2 regions of the Bordetella sp. 2513F2 genome follow, and region 1 is predicted to be linked to the other one. Evidence: predicted binding sites of a transcription regulator. Region 1 holds the regulator's gene; the other holds the start of a gene.
What was found. The regulator HrcA, encoded in region 1, represses chaperone genes, less so after heat shock. The targets are predictions, from matches to a motif close to TTAGCACTCNNNNNNNNNGAGTGCTAA.
Positions count from the first base shown of each region.

Region 2: a site for HrcA is predicted at 1,756-1,782, ahead of ACYBYQ_RS16860 (co-chaperone GroES). Genes of this name have one in related genera too.

Region 1 covers NZ_CM137755.1:988,577-997,042, reverse strand. The annotation lists gene ACYBYQ_RS04700 (hypothetical protein) at 98-328, opposite strand; gene hemH (ferrochelatase) at 426-1,523, opposite strand; gene hrcA (heat-inducible transcriptional repressor HrcA) at 1,583-2,587, opposite strand; gene ACYBYQ_RS04685 (NAD kinase) at 2,703-3,608, shown strand; gene recN (DNA repair protein RecN) at 3,625-5,280, shown strand; gene fur (ferric iron uptake transcriptional regulator) at 5,311-5,733, opposite strand; gene ACYBYQ_RS04670 (outer membrane protein assembly factor BamE) at 5,905-6,504, shown strand; gene dapB (4-hydroxy-tetrahydrodipicolinate reductase) at 6,525-7,316, shown strand; gene murB (UDP-N-acetylmuramate dehydrogenase) at 7,321-8,391, opposite strand.
Region 2 covers NZ_CM137755.1:3,559,398-3,567,863, reverse strand. The annotation lists gene groL (chaperonin GroEL) at 1-1,367, opposite strand, end outside; gene ACYBYQ_RS16860 (co-chaperone GroES) at 1,400-1,687, opposite strand; gene ACYBYQ_RS16855 (LysR family transcriptional regulator) at 1,885-2,826, opposite strand; gene ACYBYQ_RS16850 (flavin-containing monooxygenase) at 3,044-4,825, shown strand; gene ACYBYQ_RS16845 (SDR family NAD(P)-dependent oxidoreductase) at 4,840-5,658, shown strand; gene ACYBYQ_RS16840 (carboxymuconolactone decarboxylase family protein) at 5,672-6,220, shown strand; gene ACYBYQ_RS16835 (amidohydrolase family protein) at 6,220-7,248, shown strand; gene ACYBYQ_RS16830 (tripartite tricarboxylate transporter substrate binding protein) at 7,411-8,385, shown strand; gene ACYBYQ_RS16825 (Ldh family oxidoreductase) at 8,456-8,466, shown strand, end outside.

The DNA.
Region 1 (8,466 bases):
GCTGGACAGGGGCTCGTACCTCCCGCCGCATCCCGGCCGGTCCGGCCCCGGGGCGCAGGGGCAGAAGCGCAACGGGCGCCTGCGGCGCCCGTTGCGGTCACTTCTTGTCCGGCTGCACCGGCGAGGGCGGATCGCTGGCCGGGAACGTGTCTTCGAGCGCCTCGTCCACCCGGTCCTCGCGTTGCGACTCGGGACGGATCGCAATGGGGTCGCTCGCCGGGAAGGTTTCCTCGAGCGCCTCGTCCAGGTCGCGTTCCATGTCGTCCTCGCCGGGAGGACGGTCCTGGCCCGGATTGCCGGCAGCACTGGGTTTGGACGGGGTAGTCATGCGTCGCCTCCTTCAGGAAAGTGCGGGCGCTCGCCCGAAAGGCCGGCGGGCCGCGCACGCGCCGCACGCCGGCCGGTTCCAGTTGATCGTCTCCAGTTTATAGGGAGGCGGCCGGACGCACCGGCCAGCCTTGTAAGTGATTGTCGACCAGCGCCGCCAGGGCCGCCACCCAGGCGTCGCTGTCGTTCAGGGCAGGAATGTAGCGAAAGCGCGTGCCGCCGGACTGCAGGAAGGCATCGCGGCACTCCATGCCGATCTCCTCCAGCGTCTCCAGGCAATCGGCCAGGAAACCGGGGCAGACGACGTCGACCTCGCGCACGCCCTGCTGCGCCAGCATCTTCAGCGTGGGCTCGGTATAGGGCTCGAGCCAGCGCGCCGACCCGAAGCGGCTCTGGAACGTGATTTCCACCTCGTCCTGCGCCAGGCCCAGGCCCTCGCGCAACAGGGCGGCGGTCTGCTGGCAGTCGCGGTAATAGGGATCGCCCAATTCGATGGAATAGCGCGGCAGGCCGTGAAAGCTCATGACGAGCTTCTGCGGACGACCGTGCTCGGCCCAGTACGACTGGATGCGCCCGACCAGCGCGGCGATATAGCCCGGATCGGCGTGGAAGCGCTTGACGAAACGCAGCGCCGGCTGGTCGCGCAGGCGTCCCGCGTGCCGGGTGACGGCGTCGACCACCGTGGCGGTGGTCGACGCCGCATACTGCGGATACAGCGGAACGGTCAGCACATGCTCGCAGCCGCGGCGCCGCAGCGCGTCGATGGCGGCCGGCAGCGACGGTTCGCCATAGCGCATGCCGAGCTCCACGTCCACGTCCAGGCCGCGGGCGCGCAGCGCCTGCGCCAGGCCCTCGGCCTGCCGCAGGCTGTATACCAGCAGCGGCGAACCGCCTTCCATCCAGATGCCGCGATAGCGCGGCTCGAGTTTGGCCGGCCTCAGGGTCAGCACGAGCCCGTGCAGGATGGGCAGCCACAGGTAGCGCGGGATCTCGATCACGCGCGGGTCCGACAGGAAGGCGCCCAGGTACCGGCGTATGTCGGCCCGCCCCGGCGTGGCCGGAGTGCCGAGATTGACCAGCAGCACCCCGACCCGCCCGGGCGCGTAGGGCGGCGGCGTCTCGTCGAGCAGGTCGCGCCCCGGCGTCTCGGGCAGGTAGCGCTCCGGCCACAGGTACTTGAACAAGCGTAGGAACACGACGTGGACACCTCCGGGCCCCGCCCCGCGCAGGCGGCCGGCCCATGCTGTTGGACTGCTTATTGATTGTGGCTGAGGGCGTTGGACAACAGCCGGGCCGTGATGTCGACGATGGGGATCACCCGCTCGTAGGCCATGCGCGTGGGGCCGATCACGCCCAGCGTGCCGACCACCTTGCCGTCGACCCCGTAGGGCGCGGTGATCACCGAAACGTCTTCGAGGGGCACCAGCTGGGAATCGCCGCCGATGTAGATCTGCACGCCCTGCGCGCGGCTGGAGACGTCCAGCAGCTGCAGCAGGTCGGTCTTCTTCTCGAACAGCGAGAACATCTTGCGCAGGCGGTCCATGTCGGACGCGATGTCGGTCACGTCCAGCAGCTTGCGCTCGCCCGAGATCACGACCGCATCGCCGTCGTCGGCCGCCTCGGCGCTGGCCTCGACCGCGGCCTGCATGAGCCGGCTGATGTCTTCGCGCAGCTGCGCCAGCTCGGTGGCCAGCGTGCGCCGCACCGCGTCGAAGGACTTTCCGGAGAAATGCACGTTGAAGAAGTTGCCCGCCTCGATCAGCTCCGATTCCGAGTAATCGCGCTGCACCGACATGATGCGGTTCTGCACGTCGCCGTCGGGCGTGACGATGATGAGCAGCACCCGCCGGTCGGACAGCCGGATGAATTCGATCTGGCGGAACACCTGAGAGCGCTTGGGCGTGAGCACCACGCCCGCGAACTGGGTGAGGTTGGACAGCAGCGCCGCCGCGGCATTCACGGCGCGGGTGGGCTCGGCCACCGGCAGCAGTTCGCCGATGTTGGCCGGCTGAAACTGGTAGGGCCGCACGGCGAGCAGCGAATCGACGAACATGCGGTAGCCGCGGGGCGTGGGCACCCGGCCGGCGGAGGTGTGCGGGCTGTGGATCAGCCCCTGGTCTTCGAGGTCGGCCATGACGTTGCGTATCGTGGCGGGCGACAGATCGAAGACCTTGGAAAGCGTACGCGAACCGACCGGTTGCCCGTCGGCGATGTAGCGTTCGATCAACGCCTTGAGTAGTGCACGAGCACGATCGTCCATGACACTATTTTAGGGAAAGATTTGCGCAAGCGGCGATTTTTGTCCTGCCCGGCGGGCAAGCCGCCCCCTATAATCGGCTCACCCCGTGCGTTCCCGCCCAGACAGAGTCAGATTCATGCATTTTCCTACCGTTGCCCTGATCGGCAGGTACCAGGACACCGGCCTGGACGCCCCCCTGCGGGCGTTGGCGCACATGCTCACGCAGGCAGGCCGCAAGGTGCTGATCGAGGCCGAGACCGCCCGCAACACGCAGGTGCACGAGTATCCGGCAGCCGACATCCAGGAAATCGGCCGGTCGGCCGCGCTGGCCGTGGTCATGGGCGGCGACGGCACGGTGCTGGGCGCCGCGCGCCACCTGGCTCCCTACGGCGTGCCGCTGGTGGGCATCAACCACGGGCGCCTCGGCTTCATCACCGACATCCCGCTGCAGGACGCCCACAGCGCGCTGGCGCGGGTGCTCGAGGGCAGCTACCAGGCCGAGGAGCGCATGCTGCTGCAGGGCAGCGTCTGGCGCGGGGAGCAGCAGATGTACTCGGCCTCCGCCCTCAACGACGTGGTCCTGAACCGCGCCGGGCGCGGCGGCATGATCGAGGTGCGGGTGGAACTCGACGGGTCCTATATGTATACCCAGCGCGCCGACGGCCTGATCATCGCCACGCCCACCGGATCCACGGCCTATGCGCTGTCGGCCAACGGCCCGCTGCTGCACCCGGGCCTGAACGCCATGGTGCTGGTGCCGGTGGCGCCGCAGACTCTGTCGAACCGCCCCATCGTCATCCCCGACAGCGGCGTGCTCAACCTGACGCTCACGGCCATGGGCCGCGTCGAAGTGGGCGCCAGCGCGCACTTCGACATGCAGACCTGGTCCGACCTGCAGCCGGGCGACCGCATCACCGTGCAGCGCGCGCCGCACACGGTACGCTTCGTGCACCCCGAAGGCTACAGCTTCTTCTCCACCCTGCGACGCAAACTGCACTGGAACCTCATGCCGCAGGCTACCGACAACAACCCGGTCGAATAGCCGCGCAACCGTCATCATGCTGCGCACTCTGCATATCCGCGACTTCGTCATCGTCGACCAGGCCGAGATCCACTTCGGGCCCGGCTTCACGGTGTTTTCCGGAGAAACCGGCGCCGGCAAGTCCATACTCGTCGACGCCCTGGCGCTGGCCCTGGGCGAGCGCGCCGACGCGGGCGTGCTGCGCGAGGGCGCCAGCCGCGCCGACATCACCGCGGTGTTCGACGCGCCCGAACCGGTGCGCAGCTGGCTGGCCGAGCGCGAACTCGACGCCGGCGACGAACTCGCACTGCGCCGCGTCATCGATGCGCAGGGCCGCAGCCGCGCCTACCTGAACGGCACGCCGGTCACCGTGGCGCTGCTGCGCGAACTGGGCGACAGCCTGGTCGACATCCATGGCCAGCACGCCCACCAGAGCCTGATGCGCGCCGACGCCCAGCGCGACCTGCTCGACGCCCACGGCGGCCACGCGGCGCTGCGGCAGGCCACGTCCCAGGCCTGGAAGCGCTGGCGCGAGCTGCTGCAGCAGCTCGAGGCCGCCGAGCACGACGCCGGCGCCCTGGCCGCCGAACGCGAACGCCTGCAGTGGCAGGCCGACCAGCTCGACCAGCTCGGCCTCGGCCCCGACGAATGGGATGCCATCCAGGCCGAACATACCCGCCTGGCGCATGCGCAATCGCTGCTCGACGGCGCCGCCCAGGTGCTGGACGCGCTGGACGGCGAGCACGACTCCGCCCGGCACCGCGTCACGGTGGCCGTCCAGCGCGTGCAGCAGATGCTGCGCCACGATGCCGCCTTGCAGGGCATACTCGACGAGCTCGAATCCGCCGGCATCGCCATCGGCGAAGCGGTTTCCGACCTCAACAGCTACGTGGCCCGCATCGAGCTCGATCCGCAGCGGCTGGCCGACGTCGAGGCGCGCCTGGGGGCCATCTTCGAGACGGCCCGCAAATTCCGGGCCGAACCGCAGGAGCTGCCCGCCCTGCGCGACTCCCTGCACGCGCGCCTGGCCGAGATGCAGGAGGCCGCCGACGTCGACGCGCTGCGCGCCCGCACCGAGGCGGCGCAGCAGGAATACGAAGCGGCCGCCGCGCGGCTGTCGGCCGCACGCCAGAAGGTCGCCAAGGATCTCGGCCGGCAGGTCAGCCAGGCCATGCAGACGCTTGCCATGCAGGGCGGCCGCTTCGAAGTGGTGCTGGCGCCCGGCGCGCCGTCGGCGCACGGCAGTGAAACCGTGGAGTTCCGCGTGGCCGGCCATGCCGGCACCACGCCGCGCCCGCTGGCCAAGGTGGCCTCCGGCGGCGAACTGTCTCGCATCTCGCTGGCGCTGTCCGTGATTGCCAGCCGCGCGGCGCGCGTGCCCACCCTGATCTTCGACGAAGTCGACAGCGGAGTGGGCGGCGCGGTGGCCGAAGTGGTGGGCAAGCTGCTGCGCGAACTCGGCGCGCGCCACCAGGTGCTGTGCGTGACGCACCTGCCCCAGGTGGCGGCCTGCGGCGCCACGCAATACCGCGTAAGCAAATCGGAGTCGGGCGGCACCACCCGTTCGCAGATCGTGGAACTGGATCAGTCGGGGCGGGTCGAGGAACTGGCCCGCATGCTGGGCGGCATCCGCATCACCGAAACCACGCGCAGCCATGCGCGTGAAATGCTGGGCGTCTCGGCGCCGGCATGATCCCGGCGCGGCCGGCGCACGCCGCGGGCCTCAGCGCGACGACTTCTGGCAGTTGTTGCAGATGCCGTACAGCACCATGGCATGGCTTTCGAGCACGAAGCCGTTGTCCTTGGCCACCTTGTGCTGGCGCTTCTCGATGTCCAGGTCGGAAAATTCCACCACGGTTCCGCAGTTGGTGCAGATGAGATGGTCGTGGTGATCGCCATCGTTGAGTTCGAACACGGCCTTGCCGGTGTCGAACTGGCTGCGCGTGAGGATGCCTGCCTGCTCGAACTGCGTGAGCACCCGATAGACCGTGGCCAGCCCGATCTCGACGTTCTCGCCGATCAGTGCACGATAGACATCCTCGGCGCTGAGATGGCGCTCGCCGGACTTGCGGAAGATGTCGAGGATTTTCAGGCGAGGGAAGGTCGCCTTCAGGCCCATGTTCTTAAGTTCGCTTTGGTCGCTCATTGTTTCGCTCTCCGCCCGCGCTGGCATGGACCAGGAAACCACAGGTTCCGCTTGCCGCTGGCAACCCGCCCAGCCTCACCGTTCTGCCGCCGGCAGGACGGTCGCACGGAACTGTCGTCATGAAACCTTTATGATAACGGTTTTACCCGTTTATCAATAACAGGGGCGCAAGTGTCCACGACTGCACGTACTCCGATCCGCTCCGCCAGCCGGCCCCTGCGGGCCATCCTGCTGGCGGCGGCACTGGCTGCCGCCCTGGCCGGCTGCTCCTCCGGCAAATGGGGCTTTCCCTACAAGATCGACGTCCAGCAGGGCAACTGGATCACGCAGGAACAGATCGCCCTGCTGCAGCCTGGCATGACGCGCGAGCAGGTCCGCTTCGCGCTCGGCAGCCCCACGCTCACCAGCGTACTGCATGCCGACCGCTGGGACTACCCCTATTATTTCAAGCCGGGCTACGGCGAGCCGGAAGAACGCAAGTTCACGGTCTGGTTCGAGAACGACAGGCTGGTGCGCTGGAGCGGCGACAAGCAGCCCACGGTGGAGCCGTTCCAGATCGACAAGACGACGCCCGCCTATACCGAACCCGGCGCCGACCCCGACGCGGATGCAGGGGCAGACTCGAAAGCCGCAACCGATGCGGACGAGCGGGCGCCGGCCGAAGAGCCCTCCACCGGCAGGCGGGAAATGATCCTGAACGCGCCGCAGCAGCCGACGCCGCCGGGCGCCGAAACGCCAAATCCGTCCAACGACGCCGAGCCGCTCCGATGACTCCGGAAAACGAAAACGCCATGCGCATCGCCATCGCCGGATGCCGCGGCCGGATGGGCCAGATGCTGATCGAAGCGGTGCTCGACGCCCCCGACCTGCAGCTCGCCGTCGCCCTCGACCGGCCCGGTTCGCCGGCGCTGGGCCAGGATGCCGGCGCATTCCTCGGCCGGGAAACCGGCGTGCTCGTCACCGACCAGCTCGACGCGCTGGCCGGGGCCGACTGCCTCATCGACTTCACCCGCCCCGAGGGCACGCTGCGCCACCTGCAGGCCTGCGTACGGCATGGCACCCGCCTGGTCATCGGCACCACGGGTTTCGACGACAGCGGCCGCGCCGCCATCGAAGTCGCCGCGCAGCAGATCGCCATCGTGTTCGCGCCCAACATGAGCGTGGGCGTCAACGCCACCCTGAAGCTGCTCGACATGGCGGCACGCATCCTGAACAGCGGCTACGACGTCGAAGTGTTCGAGGCCCACCACCGCAACAAGGTCGATGCCCCCTCGGGAACGGCGCTCAAGATGGGCGAGACCATCGCTTCGGCCTGGAACGTGGCGCTGCCCGACGTGGCGACCTGGACGCGTCACGGCGACACCGGCGTGCGCGAACCCGGCACCATAGGCTTTTCGGTGGTGCGCGGCGGCGACATCGTCGGCGACCACACCGTGTATTTCTGCGGCGCCGGCGAACGCATCGAGATCACCCACCGCTCCAGCAGCCGCCTCACGTATGCCCAGGGCTCGCTGCGCGCCGCCCGCTTCCTGGGCGGCAAGCACCACGGCCTCTACGACATGCAGGCCGTGCTGGGGCTGTAGCGCCCTACCCGCCCGCCGGCACCACCACCGGCTCGGGCTCGAGCAGCACCCCGTAGCGCGCCTGCACGTCGGCCTGCACGGCTCGGGCCAGGGCCAGGATGTCGGCGGCCCGCGCGCCGCCGCGGTTCACCAGCACCAGGGCCTGGCGGTCGTGCACGCCGGCCGGGCCGCGCGCACGTCCTTTCCACCCGCACTGGTCTATCAGCCACCCGGCCGCCAGCTTGTAGCGGCCATCCGGCTGGGGATACGACACCAGCCCCGGGTGGCGCGCCAGCAGCGCATCGCGCACCTGGGCCGGCACCAGCGGATTCTTGAAGAAGCTGCCCGCATTGCCGATCTCCGCCGGGTCCGGCAGCTTGGCGCGGCGTATCGCGCAGACAGCCTCGAAGATGGCCCGGGCCGTGGGCCGGCCCTGCGCCAGCGCATCGTTGCGCCGCAGGTCGGGATAATCGAGCACGGGCTGCCAGGGGCGCGGCAGCGCCAGGCGCACCGACACGATCAGCCACTCGCCGGGGCGGGCATGCTTGAAGATGCTGTCCCGGTAGGCGAAGCCGCATTCCTCGCGCCCCAGGCGATGCAGGCGCCGGCCCGGAACGTGCCAGGCCGCAAGCCCCTCGAACCGGTCGGCCAGCTCCACCCCATAGGCGCCGATGTTCTGGACCGGCGCGGCACCCACCGTGCCCGGGATCAGCGCCAGGTTCTCCAAGCCGTCCCAGCCCTGCGCCACGCATTGCGCCACCAGGCCGTGCCAGCTCTCGCCGGCCGCGGCCTCCACCACCCAGGCATCGGGCCGCTCGGCCACCAGCCGCACGCCCGCCAGCCGCACCCGCGCCACGAGCGTGGCGAGCGTTTCGGGCAGCACCACGTTGCTGCCGCCGCCCAGAACCAGCGGCAGGCCCAGCGTATCGGCCAGGTCCGACAGGGCACCCAGCTGCGAGGCATGGCCGATGTCCACGCAGCGCTCGGCCCGGCAAGGCAGGCCCAGGGTATTGGCGGAGCCGAGGTCGCAGGCGCGGGGTTGCAATGGCGGAGTGGCCGAAGGAGCTGCGCCCTTCGGCATGGGCAGCGTTGACATCGATGGGTAGGGTTATGCTATAGTTTCTGTCTTCGCTCATATTACTTGAATCACCGGCATCCCCGCTCTTTCTGG
Region 2 (8,466 bases), 1.8 Mb from region 1:
GTGACGATGGTGCGCAGGGGCTCTTCCACGGCACGCAGGATCAGCTTGATGCCGGCGTTCTGGTCGGGCGTGTCGCCCTTCAGCTCGGCGATGGCCTGCTTGGCGCGCAGCAGCGCGACGCCGCCGCCGGCCACCACGCCTTCTTCAACGGCGGCACGGGTGGCGTGCAGCGCGTCTTCGACACGGGCCTTCTTTTCCTTCATTTCGACTTCGGTGGCAGCACCGACGCGGATCACGGCAACGCCGCCAGCCAGCTTGGCCACGCGCTCTTGCAGCTTCTCGCGGTCGTAGTCGGAAGTGGCTTCCTCGATCTGCACGCGGATCTGCTTGACGCGGGCCTCGATCGACTTGCTGTCGCCAGCGCCGTCGATGATCGTGGTGTTTTCCTTGGCCACTTCGACGCGCTTGGCCTGGCCCAGCTCGGCCAGGGTAGCCTTCTCGAGCGACAGGCCGGTCTCTTCCGAGATCACGGTGCCGCCGGTCAGGATGGCGATGTCTTCGAGCATGGCCTTGCGGCGGTCACCGAAGCCAGGGGCCTTGACGGCGGTGGTCTTGAGGATGCCGCGGATGTTGTTCACCACCAGGGTGGCCAGGGCTTCGCCCTCGACGTCCTCGGCGATGATCAGCAGCGGGCGGCTCGACTTGGCCACTTGCTCCAGCACGGGCAGCAGGTCGCGGATGTTGCTGATCTTCTTGTCGTAGATCAGGACGAACGGGTCGTCCAGCGCGGCGACTTGCTTGTCGGGGTTGTTGATGAAGTAGGGCGACAGGTAGCCGCGGTCGAACTGCATGCCTTCCACGACATCCAGCTCGTTTTCCAGCGACTTGCCGTCTTCGACGGTGATGACGCCTTCCTTGCCGACCTTGTCCATTGCATCGGCGATGATCTGGCCGATCGAGCTGTCGCTGTTGGCCGAGATCGAGCCCACCTGGGCGATTTCCTTGCTGGTGGTGACGGGCTTGGACAGCTTCTGCAGCTCGGCCACGGCGGCGGCCACGGCCTTGTCGATGCCGCGCTTGAGGTCGATGGGGTTGAAGCCGGCGGCCACGTACTTCAGGCCTTCCTGCACGATGGCCTGGGCCAGCACGGTGGCGGTGGTGGTGCCGTCACCGGCGTTGTCGGAGGTCTTGGAGGCGACGTCCTTGACCAGCTGGGCGCCGATGTTCTCGAACTTGTCCTTCAGTTCGATTTCCTTGGCGACGGACACGCCGTCCTTGGTGACGGTGGGGGCGCCGAAGGAGCGCTCCAGCACCACGTTGCGGCCCTTGGGACCCAGCGTGGTCTTGACGGCGTTGGCGAGGACGTTCACGCCACGGACGATGCGCACGCGGGCATCGTCGGCGAACAGGACTTGCTTGGCAGCCATAGTCAGCTTCCTTAGTAGATTCGGTTAGGCAATTACTGGATCACGGCGAGGATTTCGTCCTCGCGGATGACGAGCAGTTCCTCGCCATCGACCTTCACGCTCTGGCCGGCATACTTGCCGAACAGCACCTTGTCGCCAGCCTTCAGATCGACGGGCAGAACCTTGCCGTCTTCGGTCTTCTTGCCGGGGCCGACGGCCACGACTTCACCCTGGTCGGGCTTTTCGGCGGCGCTTTCAGGGATGACGATGCCCGAGGCAGTCTTGCGCTCGTTGTCCAGACGTTTGACGATCACGCGATCGTGCAGAGGACGCAGGGCCATGAGGAAACTCCTGTTTCTAGTAAAAAGGCCATTGATCGTTGTGACGAGGCGAAGCCGCAGCCGGGCTGTTAGCACTCACCGTCGACGAGTGCTAATTATAGGGATGAGTTGCGCAGGTTCAAGGGGGGACGGCGGGAGTTGTTACATTTTGATGCGGTTGAGGGCGCCATCAATACCTCCTTCCGCCACCCGGGTAGCTACAGGCCGACCCGCTCGTTCGACGACCTGCCCGCAAAACCCCGCCCGTCTTTATTGAACAGGTCCACCAGGAAATCGACGAAGATCCGCACCTTCTGGGACAAGCCGCGGCTGCTGGGATAGATCACGTAGAGTTCGGCCTCGGTGGCGATCGGCTTCACTTCGTATTCGTCCAGTACGCGCACCAGGCGGCCCTGCTCCATATAGAGGCGCACCATCCACTCGTGTACGACGATGAGCCCCATATGGGACAACGCGGCAGACAGCAAGGCGATGGAGCTGTCGCTGCGCAGCTTGCCGCCGACAAAGACTTTCTCGCACTGTCCGTCCCTGCAGAACTCCCAGTAGTCGTTGTAGCCGGGCGCGGTGTAGAGAATGCAGTTGTGCTCCAGCAGGTCGGCGGGCTTGCGCGGCGTCCCGTGCTGGCGGAAGTATTCCGGGGAGGCGCACAGCATGCGCTGGCTCGGGCTTATCTTGCGGGCCACGATGTCGGCGTTGGGCGGCGATCCGATCCATACGGCCACGTCGATGTTTTCCGCGATGAGGTCGCAGCGCTGGTCCGTCAGCGTGACGTCTATCGTGAGCTCGGGATAGGCCTTCAGCAGGCCTTCGAGGGCCGGGACGATCATCGCCGCGCCGGCCGAAACGCGCAGCGATACGCGCAGCAGCCCTTTGGCGCTCTCCTGGAAGGAAGAGGCCTCCTGCTTGGCCCGGCCCAGCTCGTTGGCGATGACGCTGACCCGTTCATAGAACAGGCGGCCGGGCTCGGTAAGGGAAAGGCTGCGCGTGTTGCGATTCAACAGGCGCACACCCAGTTCGTCCTCGAGCGACCGGATCTGCCGCGCCACGGAACTGACGGATGATTCGTGCCGCCCGACGGCCGAGAAACTGCCGGCTTTCACCACTTTGATGAAAGTCTTGATCCGGCCCAGTTCGTCCATCGCTCGTCTCCCGTGTTCGCCCCGGCTTTTGTCTGTGCATTCGTTGGTTCTGGGCAGGGAAATTGTAACGTGGCCTGCCGGTTGGACCACGCCAGTGTTGCGCTGGAAGCAAAGATGCTTGCCACCGGGCCACATGGTCAGGCCGGGGCCGCGTCCCTAGAATTTTCGTCAGACGGCTTCTCATTCGAGCAAGGCCGCTACGAATAAAAGGGCGGTAATGGAAGACATCACATTGCATCCGGCCGGCGTGTCGGCAGAGCCGGAGCTGGGCGACGTAGACGTCGTTGCCTGGTGGCTGTCGCATTTCGAGCAGGCGCTGCATGACGGCGATATCCGGAAGATGCGGGAGCTGTTCACGGAGGAGAGCCACTGGCGCGACCTCCTGGCGTTCGAGTGGAATATCGTCCCGTTTGCCGGGGCGCAGGCGATCGCGGAGCAACTGGCCGCGAAGCAGCCGGAGGTGAAGGCGGAGAAGTTCCGGATCGCCCGGAACCATGTCGCGCCGCGGCGGGTGCGCCGCACCGGCACGCTGGTCATCGAGGCCATCTTTGAATTCGAGACGGCGGTGGGCCGGTGCCACGGCGTGCTGCGCATTCCCGCGGACGGACCCAGGAGGGTCTGGGTCTTCATGACCTCGCTGCAGGAGATCCGGGGGCACGAAGAGCCCATCCATGACCGCCGGCCAAGCGGCGCCGCGTATTCCCGGGAATTCGGCGGCGACAACTGGGCTGACCGCCGCCGCAAGGAACAGCTCTATGCGGACCGCGATCCCACGGTCCTGATCATCGGCGCGGGCCAGGCCGGGCTTTCCACGGCCGCCCGGCTGCGCCTGCTGGGGGTCGATGCGCTTTGCGTCGACAGGTATCCGCGGGTGGGGGACGTCTGGCGCAATCGCTATCACTCCCTGGCGCTGCACAACCGGGTGCCGCTGAATCACCTGCCTTACCTGCCTTTTCCGCCGAGCTGGCCGAAGTACCTGCCCAAGGACATGATAGGGAACTGGCTGGAAACCTATGCCTGGGCGATGGAGTGCAATGTGTGGACCGGCACCACGTTCACCGGCGCAACGTTCGACGCCGCTGCCGGGCGCTGGGCCGCGGAGGTGCGCCGTGACGACGGAACCACGCGGACATTCCATCCCAGGCACCTGGTTTTCGCCAACGGCGTGGTCGGCAAGCCCAGGATACCCAAGCTTCCGGGGCTGGAAGCCTTCAAGGGCGAGGTCGTCCATACCCATGGCTTCCGTGACGGCGCACGCTGGCGTGGCAAGCGCGTGCTGGTGCTGGGGGCGGGCACGAGCGGACACGACATCGCCCAGGATCTGCATGGCCACGGCGCGCACGTCAGCCTCATCCAGCGGGGTTCGGTCACGGTGTCCAGCGTCAAGGCGGCTTCCATCGGCCATGCGGTCTATTACGACGAAGGCCTGTCGACGGAAGACGCCGACCTGATAACGACCGCCATAACCTACCCGCTGGCCGTGCGCAACGCCCAGCTCGCCACCCAGCGCATGATCGAGATGGACAAGGACCTGCTCGAAGGCCTGCGCGCCAGGGGATTCAAGCTGGACTTCGGCGAGGACGACACCGGGCATCTGATGAAGGTGCGCCGCATTCACGGCGGCTACTACCTCAATTGCGGCTGTTCGGAGCTGATCGTCGAGGGGAAGATCGGCCTGATCCAGTTCGAGGAGATCGAGCGCTTCGTGGAGGACGGCCTGCTGATGAAGGATGGGCGTATCGAAGAAGCCGAGCTCCTGGTGGCGGCCACCGGATACCAGAGCCAGCAGGAAGTGGTCCGCGAGCTGCTCGGCGACCGGATCGCCGACAGGATCGGGCCCGTGTGGGGCCTGGCTGACGATGGGGAGCTGGCCAACATGTTCCGCCCCACCGCCCAGGAAGGGCTGTGGTTCCTGGGTAGCAGCTTTGCCCAGGCGAGGATCTATTCGCACTTCATCGCGATGCAGATCAAGGCGCGTGAGCTGGGCCTGGTGGCCTGAGGGAGGCGGACGCCATGCTGGATCTGACAGGGAAAGTGGCCTTCGTGGCCGGTGCCGGCTCGGTCGGCGAGGGCTGGGGAAACGGCCGGGCGACGGCGGTGCTGCTGGCGCGGCGCGGCGCCACGGTCTTCGGCACCGACGTGAGCGAGCAGGCGCTGGCGGGAACCGCATCCCGCATGACGGAGGAGGGGCATGCAAACTGGACCGGCATGGCCTGCGACATGACGGTGAGCGCCGAGGTGCAGCGCGCGGTCGGGCATTGCCTGGCTCTCCATGGCCGGATCGACATCATGGTCAACAACATCGGCGGCAGCGTGCAGGGGGATCCCGTGTCGATGCCCGAGGAAGCCTGGGACGGCCAGATGGACCTGAACCTGAAGACGACGTTCCTCGGATGCAAGCACGTGCTGCCCGTGATGGAACGCCAGTTCGATGCCGAGGGCCGGGGCGGGGCGATCGTCAACATCTCCAGCATTGCCTGCATGAGCCACCAGGTCGCGGGCCGCGTCAACGTGGCCTATGCGGCGGCCAAGGCGGGCGTCGTGGCGTTCAGCCGCGCTACCGGCATCGCCTATGCGCGCAAGGGAATAAGGGTCAACACGGTGGTGGTCGGCGTCATGCATACGCCCCTGGTGGAGGAGCGCTTGGTGAAGCAACTGGGTGCGGCGGATGCGCGAGGCCTGATCGAGAAACGCCACGCCAGCGTGCCCATGGGCCGCATGGGCGACGCATGGGACGTTGCCCATGCGGTATTGTTCCTCGCGAGCGACGAGGCCAGGTACATCACCGCCACGCAGCTGGTGGTGGACGGTGGCGTTACCGCCGCCCGGTGACGAAGGAGAGACCATGCCGCGCATCGACATGCCTGCACCAGCCAGCCTGTCCGCCGAGCAACGGCAGGCCTGGACAGAGGTCGTGGCCGGACCAAGAGGCAAGGCGCCGGCGCCCATGATTGCATGGATCTGCAATCCGGAGCTGGCACGCCGGTCGCAACGCCTGGGTGAGCTGCTGCGATTCGAGACAACGCTGGGCCCGCGGTTGACGGAACTGGCCATCCTCGTGTGCGCGCGGCACTGGACCTCGCATCACGAGTGGACGGCGCACAAGGCGCTGGCCCTGGCGGCGGGGCTGGACGCCGGGGCCATTGCAGACATCGCGGCGCGGAGGCAGCCGCAGTGTGACGACCCCGAAGCCCTGCTCGTATATCGCGTTTCGCACACGTTGCTGAGCACGGGCGCCGTTCCCCCGGACCTGTATTCGGAATGCGTCGCGTCCCTGGGCGAGCGGGGCGTAGTCGAGCTGGTGGCCGTGCTGGGCTATTACTGCTACGTCGCGCTGACGCTCAACACCTTCGAGCTGGGCCTGCCGGACAATTTCGCGCCGGAGCTCGCGTGATGGCGGGCTGCGCGCCGGCGCCCGGCGACGAGATTCCCATCGATCCGGACCTGCCCGTTGTCGATGCGCATCATCATCTTTATGTGCGGCCGGGGCTGACCTATCTCCTGGACGACTATCTCCGCGACCTGCACTCCGGCCATCGTGTGGTGGCCACCGTGTATGTGCAGGCCCGCAGCATGCCGTACACCGACGGGCCGGAAGCATTGCGCCCCGTGGGCGAAACGGTCTTCGCCAATGGCGTGGCACGGGAGGCCCTGCAAAGGGGGCACGACGGCCCGCGCGTGTGCGCCGGCATCGTCGGCCATGCCGATCTGCTGCTGGGGAGTCGCGTCAGCCCGGTGCTGGAGGCGCACGTCGAGGCGGGCACCGCCCCGGAGGGAGGGGGGAACCGCTTCAAGGGCGTCCGGCATATCGCGGCCTGGGATGAATCTGCCGAGCTCCTCAACCCTGCCTACCCGACGACGGAGGGCATGCTGGACAGCCCCGCTTTCCGGGCCGGATTTGCCCAGCTGGGGGCGCTCGGCCTGAGCTTCGACGCCTGGGTACTGTTCCACCAGCTGCCCCGGCTGGCACGCCTGGCACGCGCCTTTCCTGCGGTGCCCATTGCCTTGAACCACTGCGGCGGCGTCGTGGGGATCGGCCGCTATGCGCGGATACGGGACCAGGTCTTCCAGGCCTGGAAGGCGGGAATCGAAGACCTGGCGTCCTGCCCGAACGTCATGGTCAAGCTCGGCGGCCTGGGCATGCCCTTGTCCGGATTCGGATTCGACACCCGCAAGCAGGCGGCGTCGTCCGCTGCGCTGGCCAGTGCCTGGCGTCCCTGGGTGGAGACTTGCGTCGAGGCTTTCGGCTCGAGGCGCTGCATGATCGAAAGCAATTTTCCGCCGGACAAGGCGAGCTACCGCTACGCAACGGGCCTCAATGCCATGAAGCGGATCCTGCGCCAGGCGAGCGACGATGAAAAGGCAGACATTTTCCGAAGGAACGCTGCGCGCTTCTATCGCCTGCCGGAGTTTGCCATGTAGCCGGGCAGATTCCGATGCCGGGCGATCCTTGTGTTTTTCGCAAAGCACCTTGCCATCTGGCACGCACCCCGGCATTGCGCCGGAAACTAGAATTTTTCACCAGCAGCCGCAGAGCTGCACGAGGCATCCGCCTCCAGGGCTGGAACCAAGGAGACCCATTCCATGCTGACCAAGCGACAATTCCTGCTGGCCGCCGCAGCGCTGCCGATTCTCGGCATGCGGCCGGCATTTGCCGGACCTTATCCGGAAAAACCGATCAGGATCATCGTGCCGGCATCGCCGGGCACGTCGATCGACGCGGTGACCCGCTTTTTCTCGGAGCCGCTGTCCAAGGCACTGAACACTCCCGTCATCGTGGAGAACAAGTCGGGCGCGGGCGGCCTGATGGCGTACACGAGCGTGGCCAAGTCCGCGCCGGACGGCTACACCATCATCCTGACGGGAACGCCCTTGTACCTGCTGCCGCTTTACTCGGCCCAGCAGGATCCGCCCGTGTTCGATCCGGCCCAGGACTTTACGCCGATCGCCCGGGTTGCCCGTGTGCCGTACGCGATCGTCGTCGGCGCGGATTCGCCGTATCGCAGCATGCAGGATCTCGTCCAGGGCATGACGGAAAAGCCCGACACCGTGACCTACTCCTCCCAGGGCGTCGGCAGCAGCGCGCACTTGTGCTCGGTGATCCTGAACGACATGAGCAAGACCCGGGCGCGGCACATCGGCTACAAGGAGACGACGATGGCCGTCACCGACGTGGTGGGCGGCCGGATCTCGTTCACCTGCCAGACTTCCGTCGGGGTATTGCCGCTGGTCAACGGCGGCAGGCTGCGGGCCCTCGCGGTAACGACGGCGGACCGCTGGGAGGCGCTGCCCAGCGTGCCCACCGTTGCCGAGTCCGGCGTGCCGGGCTTCGAGGTGTCGTCGCAGCTCGATTTCATGGCGCCGGCAGGAACGCCTGAGCCGGTGCTGAAAGTCCTGTCCGATGAATTGACCCGCATCGCCGCGACCCAGGCTTTCAAGGATTTCTGCTCGAAGCAGATCCTGACCCATGAGGTCATGGGATCCCGGGAGATGCAGCCGGTTCTTGCCGCGGAAACGGCGCGCTGGAAGCGCGTGGTGGCCGTGGCCAAGGGTGAGTGACATGGCAATGCAGCGTATGGGAATCGCGGAAGCGAGGGCATTGGCGGTCGCTTTCCTGGGGCGCCACGGGATGAGCAACGA